DNA from 3 places in the Comamonas sp. wu1-DMT genome. Region 1 is predicted to be linked to each of the others. Evidence: predicted binding sites of a transcription regulator. Region 1 holds the regulator's gene; each other region holds the start of a gene.
The links. Region 1 encodes sigma-54, which starts transcription at its own class of promoters, with help from an activator protein. Its sites were predicted from a motif close to TGGCANGNAANCTGCTTT; they were not measured.

Region 1 (7,069 bases):
TGCCGTCATGCGCGATACGGGCACCATGGCTTTTCGCCTCAACAAGCCGCTGACGGTGCGCCTGTTCCCCGTGCCGGGGCTCAAAGCGGGCGACACAACGGCCTTCGAGAGCGCCGATCTGTGCAACTGCGCCGTACTGGCCCTGCCTTGAGTATCTGATCCCGACCGGCTGCTGCGCTTGGCCGTCAAGCGCCGGCAGCTATTGCTTTTGATATTCCCCTACCCCGGTTCTGTTTGACCTGCCCCCATGGTGGCCGCCGGGGTGCCCCCGGTAAAATTGGCCCTTATGGCAAAAATTATCGTTCTGGCACTGGTGCTGCTCTTCTTTGGCTGCGGGCTGTACATGCATCTGCGCGGCAAGGTGCGCCACAAGGTGGTCAAGCAATTGTTTGACCACTCCACGTTCACAGCGCCGTTCAACGTCTTCATGCTGATGTTCAGCAAGGTGCCGCGCACGCCCTATCTGCCCACCAGCACCTTCCCCGAGCTGGCGCCGCTGCAGGCCAACTGGCGCGAGATCCGCGAGGAAGCCGTCAATCTGCAAAAGAACATGCAGATCAAGGCCGCCGCCAACAACGACGACGCAGGCTTCAACTCCTTCTTCAAGACCGGCTGGAAGCGCTTCTACCTCAAGTGGTACGGCGACGCCCACCCTTCGGCCATGGAGCTGTGCCCCAAGACCACGGCCCTGGTGAAATCGATTCCCAGCGTCAAGGCCGCCATGTTTGCCGAGCTGCCGCCCGGCGCCAAGCTCAATCTGCACCGCGACCCCTATGCGGGCTCGCTGCGCTATCACCTGGCCGTGCTGGCGCCCAACGACGACCGCTGCATGATCGAGGTCGACGGCCAGCCCTATAGCTGGCGCGAAGGCGAAGGCGTGATCTTCGACGAGACCTTTATGCACTGGGCCGAGAACCGCTCGGAAGGCAACCGCATCGTGCTGTTCTGCGATGTGGAGCGCCCCATGACCAATGGCTTTGCCCAGTGGCTCAATCACTGGCTGGGCAAGAACGTGGTGGCCGCCGCCAGCTCGCCCAACAACGAGGGCGATCCGCGCGGCATGATCAGCAAGCTGTTCAAGATCTCGTTCTATGCGGGCAAGTACCGCCGTGCCTTCCGCGACTGGAATCCGACCTTCTACAAGATCCTCAAGTTCGGCCTGATGATCGGCGTGCTGGTCTGGTTTATCTGGTGGTTGGTTTCTTGATAACACCCTGAGCCGCTACGCGCCTTCCCCTGGCCGGGCGCCCCCAAGGGGGACGGCAGTATCGCCGCAAGGGCGACTCTTGCTCGCTGCCCCTTACTTGAGGAATGCCTTATCAAGGCTCCCGCCCTAAATACAGAACAAGAAAGCCGCTGTGTGATGCATCAGCGGCTTTCTTGTTTCTGCGGTGCCCTACAGCGCCTTGCGCAGCGTGGTCGTCGGTATCTTGAGCTGCTCGCGATATTTGGCGACGGTGCGGCGCGCACACTCAATGCCCTGCTCCTTGAGCATGTCGGCCAGCTTGGCGTCCGACAGCGGCTTCTTGGCATCTTCGGCATCGACAAACTGCTTGATCAGCGCACGCACGGCCGTGCTGGAAGCACTGCCCCCGGTTTCCGTGCCCAGGCCCGAGCCGAAGAAATACTTGAGCTCAAAAGTGCCCTGGGGCGTGGCCATGTACTTGGCCGTGGTCACGCGGCTGATGGTGGACTCGTGCAGGCCCAGCGTGTCGGCGATATCGCGCAGCACCAGCGGGCGCATGGCCAGCTCGCCATGCACAAAGAAGTTCTTCTGCCGCTCCACGATGGCTTCGGAAACACGCAAGATGGTGTCGAAGCGCTGCTGGATGTTCTTGATGAACCAGCGCGCCTCCTGCAACTGCTGCTGCAGCGCCGCATGGCCGTCGCTGTTCTTGTGGCGGCGCAGCACGCCGGCATAGATGTCGTGCACGCGCAGACGCGGCATGACCTCGGGGTTGAGCTGCACGGAGAAGTCCACCCGGCCCGAGCCGGCCCGCAGCGGGCGCACGATGACATCGGGCACCACGATATGGCGCTCCACATCGACAAAGCGACGCCCCGGACGCGGCTCCAGCCTGGCGATCAGGGCCATGGCTTCGCGCAGCTGTTCCTCGCGCGCGCCGCACAGGCTGGTGAGCTTGCGCAGATCGCGCCGCGCCAGCAGGTCCATGGGCTGGGCACAGATGGCCTGCGCCAGCAGCAGCCGGCTCATATGCGCCTCGGTCGTGCCCTCGTCCTCGGCCGTGCGGATCAGATCGCGCAGCTGCAGCTGCAGGCACTCGGCCAGATCGCGCGCGCCCACGCCCACGGGCTCCAGACTTTGCAGCAGCTTCAGCGCAATGGCAAAGTGCTGCTCCAGCTCCTCGCGCTCTTCCAGATCGTCGCCGGCCAGGCTCTGCGCCAGCTCCTGCAGGGAATCCTCGAGATAGCCGTCGTCGCTGAGCGACTCGATGAGAAAGCGCAGCGCCGCCATGTCCGCCGCGCCCAGATGCAGGCTCAGCGCCTGACGGTGCAGAAAGTCGGTCAGGCTCTGGTGCTCGCGCGCCAGATCGATGGCATCGGTTTCGTCGTCGCCATCGCGGTTGCGCGTGGAGCTGCTGGCCGAGGGCGTATCCCACTCGCTGCTGGATTCGCCGCCCCATTCCCCGTCCTGGCCGTCCATGCCGTCGGCCTCCCAGTTCAGCGTTTCCGGAGTCTCGGCGCTTGGCGTTTCCGCTATTGTTTCAGCAGCTGTTTGCGTTTGCTTCGCATCATTTTCAGCATGAATACCATCTGAAGTGCTGTATTCACTGGCGCTAGCAGCTACATCTACAGGAGCATCTCCCACAGTTTCGGCCTCATCGCCCGCACGTTCCAGAAAAGGGTTGTCGACCAGCATCTGCTCGACTTCCTGCGCCAGCTCCAGAGTGGAGAGCTGCAGCAGCTGAATGGATTGCTGCAGCTGCGGCGTAAGCGATAAATGCTGCGAAACGCGTAGCGAGAGACCTGGCTTCATCGAGGCGCGGCCCCCAGACAATCATTGCAAACGCGCGCAGTGCTAAGGGTTTGCCGCCGGGCCGCCCCAAGGCAAACCCCGGCGCAGCCGGTCAGAACCCCTTCTGGGGGCAGCGACCACACAAAGTGAGGGAGCGTGGGGGTCATCACATTCTGAAATGTTCGCCCAGGTAGACGCGGCGCACATCGGCGTTCTCCACGATCTCCTCGGGCGTGCCTTCGGCCAGCACATGGCCGTCGCTGATGATGAAGGCGTGGTCGCAGATGCCCAGCGTCTCGCGCACATTGTGGTCGGTGATCAGCACGCCGATGCCGCGCTCCTTGAGGAAGCCGATGATGCGCTGGATCTCGATCACCGCAATCGGGTCGATGCCGGCAAACGGTTCGTCAAGCAGAATGAAGCGCGGTTGCGTGGCCAGGGCGCGGGCAATTTCCACGCGACGGCGCTCACCGCCGGACAGCGCCAGCGCCGGCGACTGGCGCAGATGCTCTACGCGCAGCTCCTGCAGCAGGCCGGTGAGGCGCTTTTCGATCTCGCCCTGCGTCAGCGTCTTGCCCTGCTCGTCCTTTTGCAGCTCCAGCACGGCGCGCACATTGTCTTCCACGCTGAGCTTGCGAAAGATGGAGGCTTCCTGGGGCAGATAGGACAGGCCCAGGCGCGAACGCTGGTGAATCGGCATGCCGCCCACTGGCTGGCCGTCGATGAAGATCTCGCCGCCGTCGCTGCGCACCAGGCCCACGATCATGTAGAACGATGTGGTCTTGCCCGCACCGTTGGGGCCGAGCAAACCGACCACCTCGCCTTTTTGCACGGACAGGGACACATCCTTGACCACCTTGCGGCTGCCGTAGGACTTGGCCAGATGCTTGGCCTCCAGGCGGCTGTCGGACTCGCCGCTGCGGCTGCTGGAGAAAGTCGGCTCGCTCATTTCTTCTCGTCGGCTTTCTCACCGCCCAGCGTCATGCTCTGGCGCAGCTGCGTGGCAGGTGTTGCAGGCTTGGGCTGTGCCCCCGGCGTGCCGTCCTTGGGCGCCATGATGGCGCGCACACGACCACCCTGTCCCACGGAGGAACTCGGCAGGCCGCCGCTGGTCTTCTGACCATCGACGGTATAGACGTCGGTGATGTTGTTGTAGACGATGATGGAGCCCGTGACCTGATCGCTGAGCTGACCGCCACGGTAGCGGCGCATCTCGCCACGACGGATGAACTTGACGATATCGGCCTTGCCGTCGTACTCGATGACTTCGCCTTCGCCCTCGATGAACTCCTCGGGCTGACCGGCCACGGTATCGCGCTTCTGACGGAAGAACGCTCGCTTGCCGGCCTCGGCCTTGATCACACCGTACTGATAGCCCTCGGCGTCCTGCCGCACATCGAGCTGAGCACCGCGCAGCACGATGGAGCCCTTGGTCATCACCACATTGCCAGTAAAGACACTGGTCTGCTGCAGCTCGTCATGACGCAACGCATCCGCCTCGATATTCATGGGCTTGGCGCTGTCGGCTTTTTCGGCATGGACAATGCCGGTCGCTGCTGCCAGGGCGCAGGCCAGCGCAAGAGGTAGGAGTGTTTTTTTCATGGAAGGCACGTTTCTTGCATCCATTGTAGTCATTCCCTTTTTGCAACTTGCGTAAAAAACACCCACAAAAAAGCCCGCACGGCGGCGGGCTTGTTGGGCGTCAAACGTCACTGACGTCTGCCGGCTGATCTCAGGCCTTGCGACTGGAGGCGACCAGCGCATTGACCACGCGCAGCACATTGTCCATATTGCCGGCCTTGGTGCCGTCCGTGTAGTAGCGGCCGGCCACACCCATGGCGGGCACGCCTTCCACGTCATATTCGTTTTGCAGCTGAGCGGCCTTGCGCGCCTGGTTGGCCACGGTGAAGGAGTTGTAGACTTCCTTGAACTTGGCCAGATCCACGCCCTGCTTTCCGACCCAGTCAAAGATGGCGTCGTCGGTCTTGAGCAGATTGCGATCCACGTGGATGGTGCGGAACACCTTGGCGTGTAGCTGGGGCAGCAGGTTCATGCCCTCCAGAGCGTAGTAGAGCTTTTGCTGGGGCACGAAAGAGGCATTGAAGGCCACGGGCACGCGGCGCACCACCACATCGGCAGGCTGGGTCTTGGCCCAGGCTTCGAACTGGGGCTCGAAGGCATTGCAATGCGGGCAGCTGTACCAGAAGAACTCGACCACCTCGACCTTACCGGCCGGCGCGCTCACGCTTGCGGGCTTGCCGAGCTTGATGTAGTCCTTGCCTTCCTTGGGCGCAGCGCCCTGGGCCCAGCTGGAGGAGGCACCCAGACTCAGGGCACCGGCAGCAGCTGCCGAGGCAGCCAGAGAGAATTCGCGACGTTTCATCTAAACAAACTCCTGTATCAGGTCTGCAGTATCAGAGCCAACAGGCCCAAAAAAGTTCAGCTTTGTCAAAACTACCAATGGCACAAGCCAGAGACCTCAAGCAAGGGCCGCCCCGCAGCTAAGCTGCAGTCCCCCGGCGCGCAGTGCCTCAGGGGTCTTGTTATCTGGCCGCGCGCACCAGAGTCGAGTCCACGCCCGCACCGTCGAGCTTGCCCTTGAGCTGCTCGGCGTCGTCACGCTTGCTGAACGGCCCCACGCGCACGCGGAAAACGGTGATGCCATTCTGCTCACGCTCGCTGATGCGCGACTCCCAGCCCAGCATGGCCAGCTTGGCACGCTGTGCCTCCGCTTCGCTCTGGCCGCGGAAAGCACCGGCCTGCACAAAGTAGTTGAACGCAGAGTCCGAAGAGGATGCCGTCTGCGCGGCCGCCTTTTCCTTGTCTGCACGCGCCTTGTCTGCCTTGTCGGCTGCGGCGGAGCGCTCCTTGACCAGATCACCCAGCGGATCACCCGATGCAGGCTTGGCAGGCTTCTCCGGCGTAGAGGGTGGCGGCGGCGTGGTGACTCCGCCGGTTGCGGTAGGTTGTACCGCAGGCGTGGGCGGCGACACCGTCACGTCGCTCGGGGGAACTGGTGGTGTCACCGGGGGCGGTGCCGGCTGGCGGCTCTGCAACGGTGCGTTGGGGTCCCAGTTCTTGTTGCGCTCGGCCTCGGCCGCATCGCGCTGAGTGTTGTTTCCACCCTTGTTGAGGAAGGGCACCGGCACCTTGGTCACATAGATGGCCACGGCCAGGGCCGCAGCCAGACCGATGACCATGCCAAAGATAAGCCCCAGGATGGTTCCACCGCGTTGCTGGTTCTTCATATCAGTCGCTTAACGCTTTCTGCTTCAGTTATTCCATTCTCAGATCCATCGACCCCTGACAGGCAAGGCCGGCAAGGTGATCGATGGACAGGAAACTGGGATTACATGCGCTCGGGTGCGCTCACACCCAGCACCGCCAGACCATTGTGCAACACCTGGGCCGTGGCAGCGACCAGGGCCAGACGTGCGAGCTTGACCTTTTCGTCGTCCACCAGAATGCGCTCTGCGTCGTAGTAGCTGTGATAGCTGGAGGCCAGATCGCGCAGATAGAAGGTCACGTCGTGCGGTGCGTTGCCTTCGGCCGCAGCGGTCAGCATCTCGGGGTACTTGGCCAGCAGCAGCATCAGCGCCTGGGCCTGCGGGCCTTCCAGAGCGGACAGGTCCACATCCTTGAGTGCCGCCAGGCCTGCACCACCGGCCTCCTGCCAGGCACGCAGCACGGACTGGATGCGCGCATGGGCGTACTGCACGTAGTACACGGGGTTGTCGTTGTTCTGGGCCACGGCCAGATCCACGTCGAAGGTGTACTCGGTGTCGGGCTTGCGCGAGAGCAGGAAGAAGCGCACGGCGTCCTTGCTGGTCCACTCGATCAGATCGCGCAGCGTGACGTAGGAGCCGGCGCGCTTGCTGATCTTGACCTCTTCGCCGTTGCGCACCACGCGCACCATGGTGTGCAGCACGTAGTCGGGGTAGCCCTCGGGGATGCCTACATCGGCAGCCTGCAGGCCGGCACGCACGCGGGCAATGGTGCCGTGGTGGTCCGTACCCTGAATGTTCACCACCTTGGTGAAGCCGCGCTTGAACTTCTGGATGTGATAGGCCACATCGGGCACAAAGTAGGTGT
Region 2 (7,069 bases), on a different contig from region 1:
GAAATCGCACGTATCACGCCAGAGCGGTCCAGCCCCTCGCCATGGCCTTTCGACAGGACCTTGGCTTTAGCTGTTCCGTGATGACGTACCCAGATCGTGAGGCGATACAAAACGAAGATCGCAACCAGTGCGACCACCATGAACCATGCTACGGCTGGCTGACCATGCGGGATAACGATGGCCGCAGTCAGCAAGGGGCCGATGGCGGAGCCGGTGTTACCACCTACCTGAAAAGTGGATTGCGCTGTTCCAAACCTGCCACCCGACGCCAGCCTGGCAATCCGCGAGGCCTCTGGGTGAAAAGTAGCAGAGCCGACGCCCACCACCGCTGCCGCAACCAACAGCATCTCGTAGCTGCTGGCCGTAGCCAAGAGCGCGATTCCGATGAAGGTCATCCCCATGCCCGAAGGAAGCAGGTATGGCTTGGGATGCTTGTCTGTGTACAGGCCGATCCAGGGCTGGAGCAGCGAAGCCGTGACTTGATAGACCAGCGCGATGATTCCGATCTGCCCAAAGCTCAAGGAGAAGCTCTGTTTGAGCATGGGAAAGATCGAAGGCAGCATGGCCTGGATCATGTCGTTGAGAAGGTGGGCAAAGGCAGCGCCCACGACGATAGGGAGAAGGAATCCCTGTGGCTTGGCGTCGGGCACCGCGATGCAAGGTGCTTCCGATGTGGAGAGAGTGGCAGTTCTGACGGTCATGGAAATACAGAGGCAAGTGCGTTGGACCTGAGCCGTTGAACGGCTGAGCTTGGAGATTACGTCCTTGCCGATTGGCTGTCGCACGCTCATCTGCCAATACCTGTAGAGTTTCTGCCATGGCAACGCATCCATCCCATAAACACAAGCAGTACGACAGCCTGGCCTGGCCGGTCGTCGTCATGGAGAGCAGGTGGCCGGTCGGTATGTCCACGGGTTGGCATTCCCACCCCAAAGGCCAGCTTCTCTACGCTACAGAGGGCGTTATGGTGGTGCACACCGACGCGGGGTCTTGGATCGTCCCTCCCAATCGCGCGCTCTGGATAACCACGGGCCTGCGGCATACCGTCACGATGGCCGGTGACGTGCTTATGCGCACGGCGTACATCGATGCCGCGAAGGTAACGACCTTGCCGCATGAGAGCAGCGTCATCAACGTCTCACCCCTGCTGCGCGAACTGCTCGTGGAGGCGGTCCGCATTGCGTTCCACACCGAGCCGAAAGGCCGCGACGCACGGCTTCTGGAATTGCTCATTGATGAGATTCGCGTCTCGACAACCCTTCCGCTTCATCTGCCAATGCCCAAGGATGGGCGGCTTCGCAGCATCTGCGACCAACTTAGCGCAACCCCCTCAGATTCGTCGAATGCCGCGGAATGGGCAGCGTCAATCCATGTGGGAGAGCGAACGTTGCACCGGCTATTTGCCAAGGAGACTGGCATGACGTTCGCTCAATGGCGTGAGCAGGCTAGGCTGCTTCACGCGCTGCGCGGGATTGCTGCAGGTAACAAGGTCATCGAAGTAGCGCTCGACTGCGGCTACGGCAGTGCCAGCGCGTTTGCTGCGATGTTCCGTCGACATTTCGGGGTCTCGCCCTCCAGCTTCTATCAATAGCAAGGCCAGGCTGCGAAGCCCTCAATTCGGCGCGTCCTTTTAACTGACTGCAATTGATGTGTGCGAACGGAGGCTATGGGGCGTGAGCAGCCCTCGGTGGCTGGCTGCTAGCGGTCAAAAGCGGAAGTCAGCTTGATTCATGCAAACCTCTGACGAAAGCTGGCCTACAGAGCTATTCTGGTCAGTGGCCTGGATGGCAGCGGCAATCGAGTGATGGACTGCCATTGGACAGGTAGATATACCCTGTCTATCCTCTGGCACTTTCCCATCCAGCACAGACAGCTATCAAAATGATAAAGCTGTGCTGCAGTTCATACCTCCGCTTCCGGCCGGGTGCCAGGCAACACCAGCTTGCCTTCGCGCATGGCTTGCAGCAGCAGATGGGGGGTGGTGCAAATATGGGCTTCCAGGGCCAGTGCCGCGCGGGCTTCTTGGCCAGCCATGGCGAGCTCGAAGATTTCCTGGTGCTCGGCATGTACATCACGGGTGAGCGCGGGTTGCTCCATGGCATAGCAGCGGTAGCGCTCGCTATGGCGCGCCAACAGGCGCAGCACCTTCAATGTCCAAGGGGATGCATAGCCGGAGAGCAGGGTCTCGTGAAAGCGCAGGTTCAAGGCCTCCCACTGGCGGCGGTTGTCGCTGGATAGCGGTTGCTCGGCCGCCGAGAGTTCGTCATAGCTGGCCTGCAACTGGGCCCGCCAGGCCGCGTCGCCATGGCGTATGGATTCACGAAGCGCATGGGTTTCGATATGTACCCGCAGGCGGGTGATGTCCTGCAGGTCGTCCATGGCGATGGTGGAGACGCGAAAGCCGCGCTGGCCTTCGGTTGTGACCAGGGCATCACTGACCAGGCGCGTCAACGCCTCCCGCAAGGTGCCTGCGCCGACCTCGTAGGCCTGGCGCAGATGCTCTATGCGCAGCTTGCTGCCAGGCAGCAGGCGGCCTTCGACAATGTCGGTGCGCAGCCGGGCATAGGTTTGCTCGGTCAGGGTGCGCGATGCTTCGCCGCCGCTGGATTCAGTCTCGGGCAGGGCCAGGCATTGCATAAAGGATTTCTTGGCCAAGCGTTTACTCCTCGGTGCCTGTGGTGCGTTCGCGGATGCGTGAGAGCCGGTAGCTGAGTTGGGGGCGGGTCATGCCCAGGGCGCGGGCCGCTGCGGCCAGATTGCCGCTGGCGCGGCGCACGGCTTCTTGCAGCAGCCCGTCTTCCAGGGCGTCCAGCGAAAGCCCCTGGTGCTGCATGCTGTCGTACACCCCGGCCGTGTGCAGATCGCCATCTGCGCCGCAGGCCTGGGCCAGATGGCCTTGGTCGTCTATGGTGCTTTGGCCGTTGTCGCTCCACTGGGGGAACAGGCAAGCCACATCGATGGGTTCGCCGGCCGGCGTGAGGATGAGGCCGCGTTCCACCAGGTTCTCCAGCTCGCGCACATTGCCGGGCCAGCTGTGGCCGCGCAGCGCGGTCAGCGCCCGGTCGCTGAAGCCCGGGGCCGGCTTGCCGTGCAAGGCCGAGTATTTCTGCAGCAAATGCATGGCCAGCAGCTCGATATCGTCCACGCGCTCGCGCAGCGCGGGGATGCGTATGGGGTAGACGTTGAGGCGGTAGAGCAGGTCGCGCCGAAAGCGCCCCTGCTCCACGGCTTTTTCCAGGTCCACATTGGTGGCGGCGATCACGCGCACATCGACCTGGGTGCTGCGGTGGCCGCCCAGGCGCTCCACCTCGCCGCTTTGCAGCACGCGCAGCAGCTTGGCCTGGGCGGCCAGGGGCAGCTCGCCCAGCTCGTCCAGCATCAGCGTGCCGCCATGGGCGCGTTCAAAGCGCCCTATGCGCGTGGCCGTGGCGCCGGTGAACGCGCCTTTTTCGGCGCCGAACAGCTCGCTCTCTATCAGGTCGGCGGGCAAGGCCGCGCAGTTCACGGCCACAAAGGGTTTGTCGGCGCGCGGGCTCATGGCATGCAGGGCGCGCGCAAAGCGTTCCTTGCCCACGCCGGTCTCACCCGTGAGCAACACCGTGACCTGGGTGGGAGCAGCCTTGGACAGCAGCTCCAGCGCGGCTTGAAAGGCGCGTGAATGGCCCAGCAAAGGGCCTTGGCTGTCGCAAGGGGCCAGGCCGGTGCGCAAGGCTTCGACCTGGGACTGCAGCTCATCCAGGCGTACCAGCATGGAGTCGGGGTCGTAGTCGCGTGCGATCTGTTCGCCATCGGGCCACTCATGCTGAAACCGGCCCTCTATCAGGCAGTGTGCGTGGCCGCAGGTGGAGCACTGCATTTCCTTGAAAAACACCGGGCGACGGAAGAAAGCGCTGGAGTAACCCGAGGCATAGCCCAGCAGCATCCAGCACGAGGGCTGGTCCTGGGGCCCCATTCGCGCAAATGGATTTCCGCTTCCCAGCTGTGTTCCCAGCGCACCACGCATTGAAAGTGGCCCGCCTGCTCATCGGCCTCAAAGATTTCCGGCGTGGCGCGCACCGCACCCTCCAGCCGGTGCAACTGGGGGCCTACGGCAAACATCTCGAACAGGCTGGCCGTGGGCCGTATCTGGCGTGCCAGCAGCGCATCGCGCTCACCTGCGGCATAGCCGGCACGCAGCAGCAGGCGCCGCGTGTGATCGGGGCCCATGGTGTTCATCATTTCGCGGCGCAGGGCGTGAAGAGAGGCCAGGTGCAGCAGCAACATGCGCTGGCCCGAGAGCCAGATCAGTCCGTCTTCGGTGGAGAAGCGGACCTGGCTGCGCAAATCGGCATCGGAGGGTAGGGCGGGGGGAGTGTGGGGCATGAGAAAACTATCGATAAAACATCGAATTCTGGCTACGGGATTGACCCGCATCCCCGGCCTTGAACTGCTGGCGCAATTGATGAATTGCGAACCTTTGCATGGGGTGCTTGATCATTTGATCATGCTGCACTGCAGTAGGCATTGAAGCATTGTGGCTGCTGTCCTAGGGTTTGCCCGGGAATCGCTGATCCCCAGCTTGCTCAAGCACGCACAAATTTAGGGAGTAACCCTAGATTTATCGATATTTTCATGAACTGGCACGGGCTGTGCAATTGCAAAGGCCATAGACCCGCCAGGAGCCCCTCATGGAAACAAGCACTCTCGATCTTCCCGCCTGCGATCTCACGCGCCGCTCGGTGCGCGTGCTGCAAAAGCGCGCCAACGGTTTTGTGGACTTCGAGTTCTCCGTGGGCTGGCCCGAACTCACGGTGGAGCTGGCCATGACAGAGGCCGACTTTGAGGCCTTCTGCCAGGTCCAGAAAGCCAGGCTGCTCTGACCATCACTCACGCATCCCACGACAACACAGGAGACAAGCCCATGAATATCGAGCTTTCGGCGCGCGAGATACAGCCGCTGCGCCATACCTTTGCCCGCGTGGCAGCCTACACGGGAGACAAGCCCGCGTCGCGCTATCTCGAGGCCACGCTGGGCGTGCAGCCCACACATCACTTCCATTACCGGCCGCTGTGGGAGCCGGAGTTCGAGCTGTTCGACACCGGCCGCACGGCGATCCGCATGGCCGACTGGAACGCGCTGCGCGATCCACGTCAGTACTACTACGCCACCTGGACCATGACCCGTGCCAAGCAGCAGGAGGCCGTGGAAGCCAACTACCAGTTTGTGGAGTCGCGCAATCTGGCGGGCAAGATGTCCGATGCCCTGCGCGCCAAGGCCTGCGATGTATTGATGCCGCTGCGCCATGTGGCCTGGGGCGGCAATATGAACAACAGCCAGATCTGCTCACGCGGCTACGGTACGCCCTTCACGGCTGCGGCCATGATGCATGCCATGGACCATCTGGGCGTGGCCCAGTACCTCACGCGCCTGGGCCTGGTCATGGACGAGCCCGGCGTGCTCGAGGCCGGCAAGAACGACTGGATGCAGCACCCGGCCTGGCAGCCGCTGCGCCATCTGGTGGAAGACCTGCTTGTGGTGCAGGACCCCATGGAGCTGTTCTTAGCCCAGAACATGGTGCTCGACGGACTGCTCTATCCCCTGATCTACAACCACTTCGTGGACGAGCATGTCACGGTGCAAGGCGGCACGGCCGTGGCCATGCTCACGGCCTTCATGCCCGAGTGGCACACCGAGACCGCACGCTGGATCGATGCCGTGGTCAAGGTGGCTGCAGCCGAATCCGCAGATAACCGCAGCCAGCTGTCGCGCTGGTATCTGAGCTATGCCGACCATGCCGGCGTGGCACTGGCCGCCGTGGCCGAACTGGCCCTGGGTGTGCGTGGTGCAGCCGTGCTCAGCGAAGTCCGCCAAAGCCTGGATGCCCGTGCCCGCAAGGCCGGTCTGGACATCTGAGGAGCAGCGCCATGAGCACATCTGCCAGCACCCCCGTCTCCAAGGTGTTCATCGCCTTTCAGGACAACGAGGAATCGCGCCCCGTGGTGGACGCCATCCTCGCCGACAACACCCACGCCCAGGCCGTGTACTCGCCTGGTCTCGTGAAGATCGACGCCCCCGGCCGCCTGGTCATACGTCGCGCCAGCATTGAAGAGCAGACCGGTCGCCCCTACGAGCTGCAGCAGATCCAGATCAATCTGGTCACGCTGTCCGGCCATGTGGATGAGGACGACGACGAATTCTCCCTGAGCTGGAACCAGTAAGAGCCGCTCACCGAACACCACCAGACAACGCCATCCAAGGAGACACCATGGACGCACCCGTAATCAAGAAAAAGCTGGGCCTCAAGGACCGCTACACCGCCATGACACGTGGCCTGGGCTGGGAGACCAGCTACCAGCCCATGGACAAGGTCTTCCCCTATGACAAGTTCGAGGGCATCAAGATCCACGACTGGGACAAGTGGGAAGACCCCTTCCGCCTGACCATGGACGCCTACTGGAAGTACCAGGGCGAAAAAGAGAAAAAGCTCTACGCCGTGATCGAGGCCTTTGCCCAGAACAACGGCCAGTTGGGCGTGACCGATGCGCGCTATCTCAACGCGCTCAAGCTGTTCATTCAGGGCGTGGTGCCGCTGGAGTATTACGCCCACCGCGGTTTTGCCCATGCGGGCCGGCATTTCACCGGTGCGGGGGCACGCGTGGCGGCGCAGATGCAGTCCATCGACGAGCTGCGCCACTTCCAGACCGAGACCCATGCGCTGTCCAACTACAACAAGTACTTCAACGGCATGCACAGCTCCAGCCACTGGTTCGACCGGGTCTGGTTTCTGTCGGTGCCCAAGTCTTTTTTTTGAAGATGCGCTGAGCGCAGGCCCGTTCGAGTTCCTCACGGCAGTGAGCTTCTCCTTCGAATATGTGCTGACCAATCTGCTGTTCGTTCCCTTTATGTCGGGCGCGGCGCATAACGGCGATCTGTCCACCGTGACCTTTGGCTTCTCGGCGCAAAGCGATGAGTCGCGCCATATGACGCTGGGCATCGAATGCATCAAGTTCATGTTGGAGCAGGACCCGGGCAATGTGCCCATCGTGCAGCGCTGGATCGACAAATGGTTCTGGCGCGGCTACCGCGTGC
Region 3 (7,069 bases), 220 kb from region 1:
GCATGTGGACCGAAAACGTGACCTGGTTCAGCAACGAACAGGGCAAGAAAGGCCGCATCCAGGTGGGCCAGCTGGCCGACCTCATCGTGCCCGACCGCGACTTCTTCGCCTGCCCCGAGTCCGACATTGCCAACACCTCGGCCTTGCTCACCGTGGTGGGCGGCAAGATGGTCTATGGCGCCGGCGCCTTCGCCGACTTCGACGAATCGGCCCCGCCCCTGGCCATGCCTGACTGGTCCCCCGTGCGCACCTTCAAGGGCTACGGCGCCTGGGGTGTGCAGGAAGGCGCGCCGCTGCAGTCCGTGATGCGCAACGCCGCTGCCAGCTGCGGCTGCGCCAGCAACTGCAATCTGCACGGCCACGCCCACGCTACGGCCTGGAGCAGCAAGCTGCCCGTGGCCGATCTCAAGGGCTTCTGGGGCGCGCTGGGCTGCGCCTGCTGGGCGGTGTGAGATGGGCGAGACACTGCATGCCGTAGCCACTGCACCCCAGGTGCAGTCGCTGGCCCTCGCAGGTTTCACGGTGCTGGCGGCCTTGCTGGCCGACCGCTTCCGGGCAGCGCCGCAGGCCGAGCGCCAGCGTGCTGTCAACGCATTTTTTGAACACTGGGGCCTGGTCGGCGGTATGCTGCTCGTCGCCTGGCACGATCTAGGAGACTCCCATGCCGGATAACACCAAAGCCGCCTCGGGCAGCTTCGCGCCCCTGGCCATTCCCGTCTTTGCAGTGCTGTGGGCCGCCACGGTGCTGGGCAACATCGGCAGCTTCATGCGCGATGTGGCCAGCGCCTGGATGGTGACCGAACTCTCGTCCAGTCCCACGGCCGTCGCGCTGATCCAGACGGCGGCCACGCTGCCCGTCTTCCTGCTGGCCATCCCCGCCGGCGTGCTGTCCGACATCCTGGACCGCCGCCGTTTCCTCATCGGCGTGCAGGTGCTGCTTGGCGCCGTGAGCGGCACGCTGCTGGTGCTGGCACAGACCAACACCCTCACGGTGGAATACCTAGTGGCCCTGACTTTTGTGGGCGGCATTGGCGCCGCCCTCATGGGGCCGACCTGGCAGTCCATCGTGCCCGAACTGGTGCCGCGCAGCGAACTCAAGAGCGCCGTGGCCCTGAACTCCCTGGGCATTAACATCGCCCGTGCCATCGGCCCGGCCGCCGGCGGACTGCTGCTGGCCAGCTTCGGTGCGGCAGCCGCCTACGGCCTCGACGTGCTCAGCTATGTGTTCGTGATCGCCGCCCTCATCTGGTGGAAGCGTCCCAAGGCCGAGGCCCCGGCGCTCAACGAGCAGTTCTTCGGCGCCTTCCGGGCCGGTGTGCGCTATGCCCGTGCCAGCCGCGAGCTGCATGTGGTGCTGCTGCGCGCCGCTGTGTTTTTCCTGTTCGCCAGTTCGGTCTGGGCCTTGCTGCCCCTGGTGGCTCGCCGCATGCTGGGCGGCACGGCCGGTTTCTACGGTGTGATGCTGGGCGCTGTGGGGGCCGGTGCCATCCTGGGTGCCGTGCTGCTGCCCAAGCTGCGCAAGCGTCTCGATACCGACGGTCTGGTGTTGCTGGCTTCTGTGGTTACTGCCTCGGTCATGGGTCTGCTGACCCTGGCGCCGCCTCAGTGGGCTGCCGTGGCGCTGATGCTGGTGCTGGGCCTGGGCTGGATTGTTGCGCTGACCACGCTCAACGGCGTGGCCCAGGCAGTGCTGCCCAACTGGGTGCGCGGCCGGGGTCTTGCCATCTACCTGATGGTATTCAACGGTGCCATGGCCCTGGGCAGCCTGGGCTGGGGCCTGATTGCCGGCCAGTTGGGCCTGCCGGTCACGCTGCTGATCGGGGCCCTGGGTCTGGTGCTGGTGTCCCTGGTCTTTCACCGCGTCAAGCTGCCTGGCGGCGAAGCCGATCTGCAGCCGTCCAACCACTGGCCCGAGCCTTTGCTGGCAGAACCCGTGGCTCACGACCGTGGTCCGGTCATGATTCAGGTCGAGTACCGGATTGCGCATCAAGACCTGGGCGCCTTTTTCCAGGCCATGCAGCAAGTGGCCCAGGAGCGTCGTCGAGATGGGGCTTATGCCTGGGGCGTGGCCGAGCACACCGGCGAGCCGGGCCGGGTGATCGAGTGGTTCCTGGTCGAGTCCTGGGCCGAGCACCTGCGCCAGCATGGTCGCGTGTCCAAGGCCGACGCAGATCTGCAGGCCGCTGCTTTGCGCTACCACCAGGGGCCGGACAAGCCCGTGGTTCACCATTTTCTGGCCCTGGATGCGCACAGCGCCCAGCAGGGATCTGGCTCCACCGCTCACTAAGCAGCGCAGGAATCGGCATTCATCGCTGACGGGGCCGGCGATGAATGCAAGGCCGGCGTGTTACTTACTTGACGGGCTTGGCGGCGCGCACGGCCACGACCTCGATTTCCACATACCAGGCCGGGTTGGCCAAGGCTGCAATCTGGAAGGCCGAGCGTGCGGGCAGGTTGGGCTGGGCGGCCGTGCCAAAGAACTGGGTGTAGCCACGCATGAAGCCGGCAAAGTCCATCTTGTTGCCCTTGGCGGGGTCGGCCACCAGAAAGACCTGCATTTTCACCACATCGCTCATGGTGAGATTCATGCTCTTGAGCTGCTCTTCCAGGCCTTTGAGGATGGCCACGGTCTGACCCTCGGTATCGCCGCCGTAGGCCGCAGGATCAGCAGCGGGCTTGGATTTGTCCACCACGGGCGGCACCTTGCCGGAGAGATAGACAGTGCGGGCATCGGTGGGAATTTCCACGGCCGCAGCGATGGGGAAGGTCGAGCCCGGTGTCTTGTAGCGCAGCACATCGCCGCTTCCGGAGGTGGTGGCAGCGCAGCCGGTGAGCAGGACTGCAGCGCCCAGCAAGGCGGCGGTGGTGGCGGTCTTGAAGATGGATGGAACGTTCATGTGATCTCCTGAATGGGTTTATGGGGTGACGCGAAAGGGTTTGACGTCGGCGGCAGACAGCTTGTCCGGGTACTGATTGCCGAAGTTGCTGCGCACATAGTTCACGACGTCGGCAATCTGCTCATCGGACAGCTTGCTGGCAAAGGACGGCATGCCGTGCAGGCCGTTCATGACGACCGAGGCCGGGTAGGCAGCGGCTGCCAGCTTGGGGTTGGAGGCCAGCGCTGGGTAGAAGCCGGCGCCCTTGGCGCCTTCGCCCTTGACCATGTGGCATCCCTGGCAGATGGCCTGGTACAGGGTCTCTCCGCCGCTCTGGCTGAAGCGCGGGCGGACCGCAGAGAAGTTCTGCATCAGCGCCTGGGTATCGGCGGGCGAGATGGAAAGAACGGCGGCAGACTGCAGTGTTTGCAGGTTTTTCACATCCTGGGTTTTCATGCTCTGTGATTGGGCCAGGACGGCGCCGGAGAGACCCAGGGCCAGGGCGAAAGCGGAGCAAAGACGGTGCAATGTGTGCATGGTGAAGTTCCTTGTTGCAGACATGGGCGATCAGAGGCTGGAGGCCTTGGCGTGCAGGCGCTGGATGGCGTCCAGCGAAGACAGCACGGCACCTTCCTGCCAGGCGGGGATGTACGAGACATGCTCGCCCGCCAGCACCAGGCGGCCGTCGATCTGGGCCAGATCCTTGTAGTGCTGCTCACGCAGCGCATCTGTCCAGTTGCCGAAGCAGCCATTGATCCAAGGCATGCGATGCCAGGCTACTGACACACCGTTGAGGAACTCCTGCTTGTACTGAGGATGGATCTGCGCGCCGTACTCCAGCGCCAGACGAATGCGCTCGGCCGGCTTGAGCGAGGAGAAGCGGTAGCTGTTGGAGTTCTCGAAGGCATAGGCGCCCAGCAGCACGGCGGGGCCGTTGCCCATATAGCCGGTGGAGGGGTAGGAGATCTGCTGGATCGGTAGATCGGTGTAGCTGATGCCGCCATAGATGCGTTCGTCCTCTTCCCAGAAGCGGCGCTTGAACTCCAGACCGACCTTCATGGAGCTGCCGTAGGGCACGGCAGCAATCGCGTTCTGCATGGCGCTTCCGGCCTGCACTTCGATCTGGCTCAGGATGGACAGCGGAATCGTGCACACGCACCAGTCGGCGCGGGCCTGCAGCGTGGCGCCGGGCTTGAGGGCGTCCACATAGTCCACGGTCACGCCCTTGTCGTTCTGGGCGATCCTGGTGACCTTGGCGTTGTAGCGTATGGCCGAGCCCAGATCGCGCGCCATGGCCTGGGCCAGCATGTCCATGCCGCCTTCGGGCTGGAAGATGGCGCTGTGGAATTCGTAGATATTGCCCACGCCCATCTGGCGCCACAAATTGGATTCGAGCAGCTCGTGCAGGCCCATGGGCGTCGACGGTTTGGCCTGCGCCATCAGGCCGCCGCCGGGGTCGATGTCGTAGCCACGGAAATCGCTGACCGCATTGCTGGCGCGGTAGCGGTATTCCTTGTCCAGCACGCCCCAGGCCTTGAGGCTCTCCAGCAGGCGTTCCTTGTCTTCCCGGCTGACGCTCTGGTCCAGCGCGCCCTGATTGGTGGCCTTTGACAGCAGCTCGGCCACATGGCCGTAGACATCGGTCTGCACATGGCGAAAGCGCTGGGGCTTGCCGGCCAGGGCCTTGCTGTTGTGCAGATAGGCGTTGTAGTTGACCTGGTTGAAGGCTTCGAGCTTGATGCCGAAGCGCTTGTAGTAGTCCAGCATCGCATGGTGGTGGTAGGGCACGCGCCAGGGGCCGGGGTTGAAGTAGTTGCCCTTGGCAAAGCCCACTTTCTGACGTGTACCGTCGAGTTCGCTGAACTCATCGCCGCCGCGCAGCGTCCAGCAGCGACCGCCGGCGCGACTCTGGTATTCAAGCAACTGCACCTTGTAGCCGGCTGCGCGCAACTCGTGGGCTGCCACCATGCCTGCCAGGCCCGCGCCCAGCACCAGAACCGACGCGCCAGGTCTGGCGTTGCCGAGCTTGACCGGACCACTGTAATGCGACTCGGCGGCGTAGCCCAGTGAACTCATGGCTTGGTACATGGCACTGCCGCCCGCGACCTTTCCGATCATCGAGAGCAGTTGTCTGCGACTGACATGCTTGCTTGGCTCTGGCATCTGAAATTCCTTTGCTGTTGTGTATTCCGCTGTCCATCCGGGGTTGCGGGGCAAGGGTTTTCAGCAAGAGCTGTGCCAGGTCAGAGGGCTCAAGGCATTAGTTCAATGAAATCAGTAACTTGTTATGAAATTCAGATCAATTTGCGCTCAATCCTTTTAACGCTTATGGTGCATGCTCACTAATTTGAAGCGTCAATGGCCAAATTGGTGCAACGGAGTCACACAATAAGCTGCAAAAAAAGCGTATCGGCTGTGACAGCGGATACGCCTTGAGTGTGGGAGCGGAACTACGGTGCTGCCGGGCTCAGAGCTCGCTGGGAGGCTCGCAGGCCTCACTGACCATGACACGATTGCGTCCACCTCGCTTGGCTGCGTAGAGCATGGCATCGGCCTGCTGGAAGACGGCCTTGATATCGGGATCGCTGTCGGGCCAGTGGGCCACGCCCAGCGAGATGGTGATATGGCCCACTGGCGGTATCTCCATTTTCTCGACCAGCTGACGCAGGCGCTCGGCGGCATGGGCGGCGGCCTCCAGCCCCGTGCCGGGCAGCAGCAGCAGAAACTCCTCGCCACCCACGCGGCAGGGCAGGTCATCGACACGCGAGACCTCGCGCATGGTGCGTGCGAGCTGTCTGAGCACCTCGTCACCTGTATCGTGGCCAAAACCGTCGTTGATATGCTTGAAGTGATCGATGTCGATGGCAATCACCGAGAACGGCAGCGCTTGCGTCTGAAAGGCGCTGATGGCTGCCTCCAGATGACGGCGATTGCCCAGCCCGGTCAACGGATCGGTGTTCACGTCCTCGCGCAGCTTGGTGATATTGCGTTGCAGCAGGCCCAGGCCCTTGAGCATGGCTTTCTTGAGTTCGTAGGACTCGAAGTACCAGGACTTGACGGCCTGGATGTTCTGCGCCGTCTCGGGCTTGTCCATATCGTGAGCGCCATTGGCGAGCTGGCGCAGCGGGCTGGCAATGCGGCGCGCGCTCCACCAGATGACCACCAGCATCAGCAGGGCGATGGGCAGGGTCTTGTAGAGCACGGAGCGCATCAGCTTGTTGAGCGGGGCCAGCGTGGCCGCCTTGGGACGCTGGGCCACAATGCCCCAGCCCGAGGCATGGATGACGGCATAGCCGGCCAGCATTTCCACGCCCTTGCTGTTGACGACCGGCGCCGTACCCGACTCGCCTCGGATCACGGCGTTGATGACATCGTTGTTGATCACCTGGTCGCCAATACGATTGTTGTCGGGGTGATAGATGATGTGCTTGTTCTTGTCCACCACATAGACATAGGTGCCATCCTGGTAGAAGTGCGAGCCCAGCAGGGTGTCGAGGATGCTGTCTTCCTTGAGGTAGATGCTGCCGCCTACCGCTCCCAGGAATTCGCCCTGAGGGTCGAAAATGGGCTGCGAGACAAAGACGATGTAGTTGCCGGCCGTGGACATATAGGGCTGGCTGATGACGGGGCCGCGAGTGCTCAAGGTCTGTGCCACTCCGGCGCTTTGCAGTGTCTTGCCCTTGATCTGCAGGGTTTCGGGCGATGTCGCCAGCACATAGCCCGTAGGGTCGATGATGGTGACGGAGTTGAAGCTCTTGGTTTGCAGGCGCAGACGTGTGGCCTCCTTGGCCAGATAGTCCACGTCATCCATGTGCGCGCCCATTAGATTGGCGCTGTACTCCAGCTGCTGCAGGGCGGATTGCAGAAAATCATCCGTGCTCTGCGCCAGCTTGGTTGCATAGGCATGGTGACCTTCAAGCGTGTTGTCTATCAGCTGCTGGCGCTGCACCAGATAGCCGGCATAGAAGGTGTTGAGAAACGGGATCAGCGCGCTGCAGATGGTCAGGACCAGGATCAGTCGACGCAAATCAAGCCGGTTAGGCGCAAGCCGGTGGTGCCAGGGGAGAGATTTCTTCACAGATGATGTCGCGAGAGCAGGGCGGCTCTGCGCTGTACCTGTGTGCTCTGACAGGCTCAGACCCCGGCCGCATATTCATTGAGTGTCTGCATTATGGTTGCTCGCGCCGTGGCCC

Region 2: V8Z78_RS10285 (phenol hydroxylase subunit) is a predicted target of sigma-54. The motif match lies at 4,618-4,635, and genes of this name have one in related genera.
Region 3: V8Z78_RS06610 (flavin monoamine oxidase family protein) is a predicted target of sigma-54. The motif match lies at 5,100-5,117, and genes of this name have one in related genera.

The regions. Positions count from the first base shown of each region.
Region 1 covers NZ_JBANEM010000003.1:352,683-359,751, forward strand. The annotation lists gene V8Z78_RS07650 (DUF711 family protein) at 1-151, shown strand, start outside; gene V8Z78_RS07655 (aspartyl/asparaginyl beta-hydroxylase domain-containing protein) at 287-1,207, shown strand; gene V8Z78_RS07660 (RNA polymerase factor sigma-54) at 1,397-2,998, opposite strand; gene lptB (LPS export ABC transporter ATP-binding protein) at 3,144-3,926, opposite strand; gene lptA (lipopolysaccharide transport periplasmic protein LptA) at 3,923-4,579, opposite strand; gene V8Z78_RS07675 (thiol:disulfide interchange protein DsbA/DsbL) at 4,710-5,360, opposite strand; gene V8Z78_RS07680 (SPOR domain-containing protein) at 5,521-6,225, opposite strand; gene argS (arginine--tRNA ligase) at 6,327-7,069, opposite strand, start outside.
Region 2 covers NZ_JBANEM010000005.1:237,954-245,022, forward strand. The annotation lists gene V8Z78_RS10265 (MFS transporter) at 1-791, opposite strand, end outside; gene V8Z78_RS10270 (AraC family transcriptional regulator) at 818-1,591, shown strand; gene V8Z78_RS10275 (GntR family transcriptional regulator) at 1,903-2,655, opposite strand; partial or broken gene V8Z78_RS10280 (sigma 54-interacting transcriptional regulator) at 2,660-4,362, opposite strand; gene V8Z78_RS10285 (phenol hydroxylase subunit) at 4,668-4,859, shown strand; gene V8Z78_RS10290 (aromatic/alkene monooxygenase hydroxylase subunit beta) at 4,901-5,893, shown strand; gene V8Z78_RS10295 (MmoB/DmpM family protein) at 5,905-6,198, shown strand; partial or broken gene V8Z78_RS10300 (aromatic/alkene/methane monooxygenase hydroxylase/oxygenase subunit alpha) at 6,246-7,069, shown strand, end outside.
Region 3 covers NZ_JBANEM010000003.1:136,742-143,810, reverse strand. The annotation lists gene V8Z78_RS06635 (amidohydrolase) at 1-452, shown strand, start outside; gene V8Z78_RS06630 (hypothetical protein) at 454-672, shown strand; gene V8Z78_RS06625 (MFS transporter) at 662-2,287, shown strand; gene V8Z78_RS06620 (RidA family protein) at 2,352-2,897, opposite strand; gene V8Z78_RS06615 (c-type cytochrome) at 2,916-3,413, opposite strand; gene V8Z78_RS06610 (flavin monoamine oxidase family protein) at 3,444-5,039, opposite strand; gene V8Z78_RS06605 (sensor domain-containing diguanylate cyclase) at 5,344-6,903, opposite strand.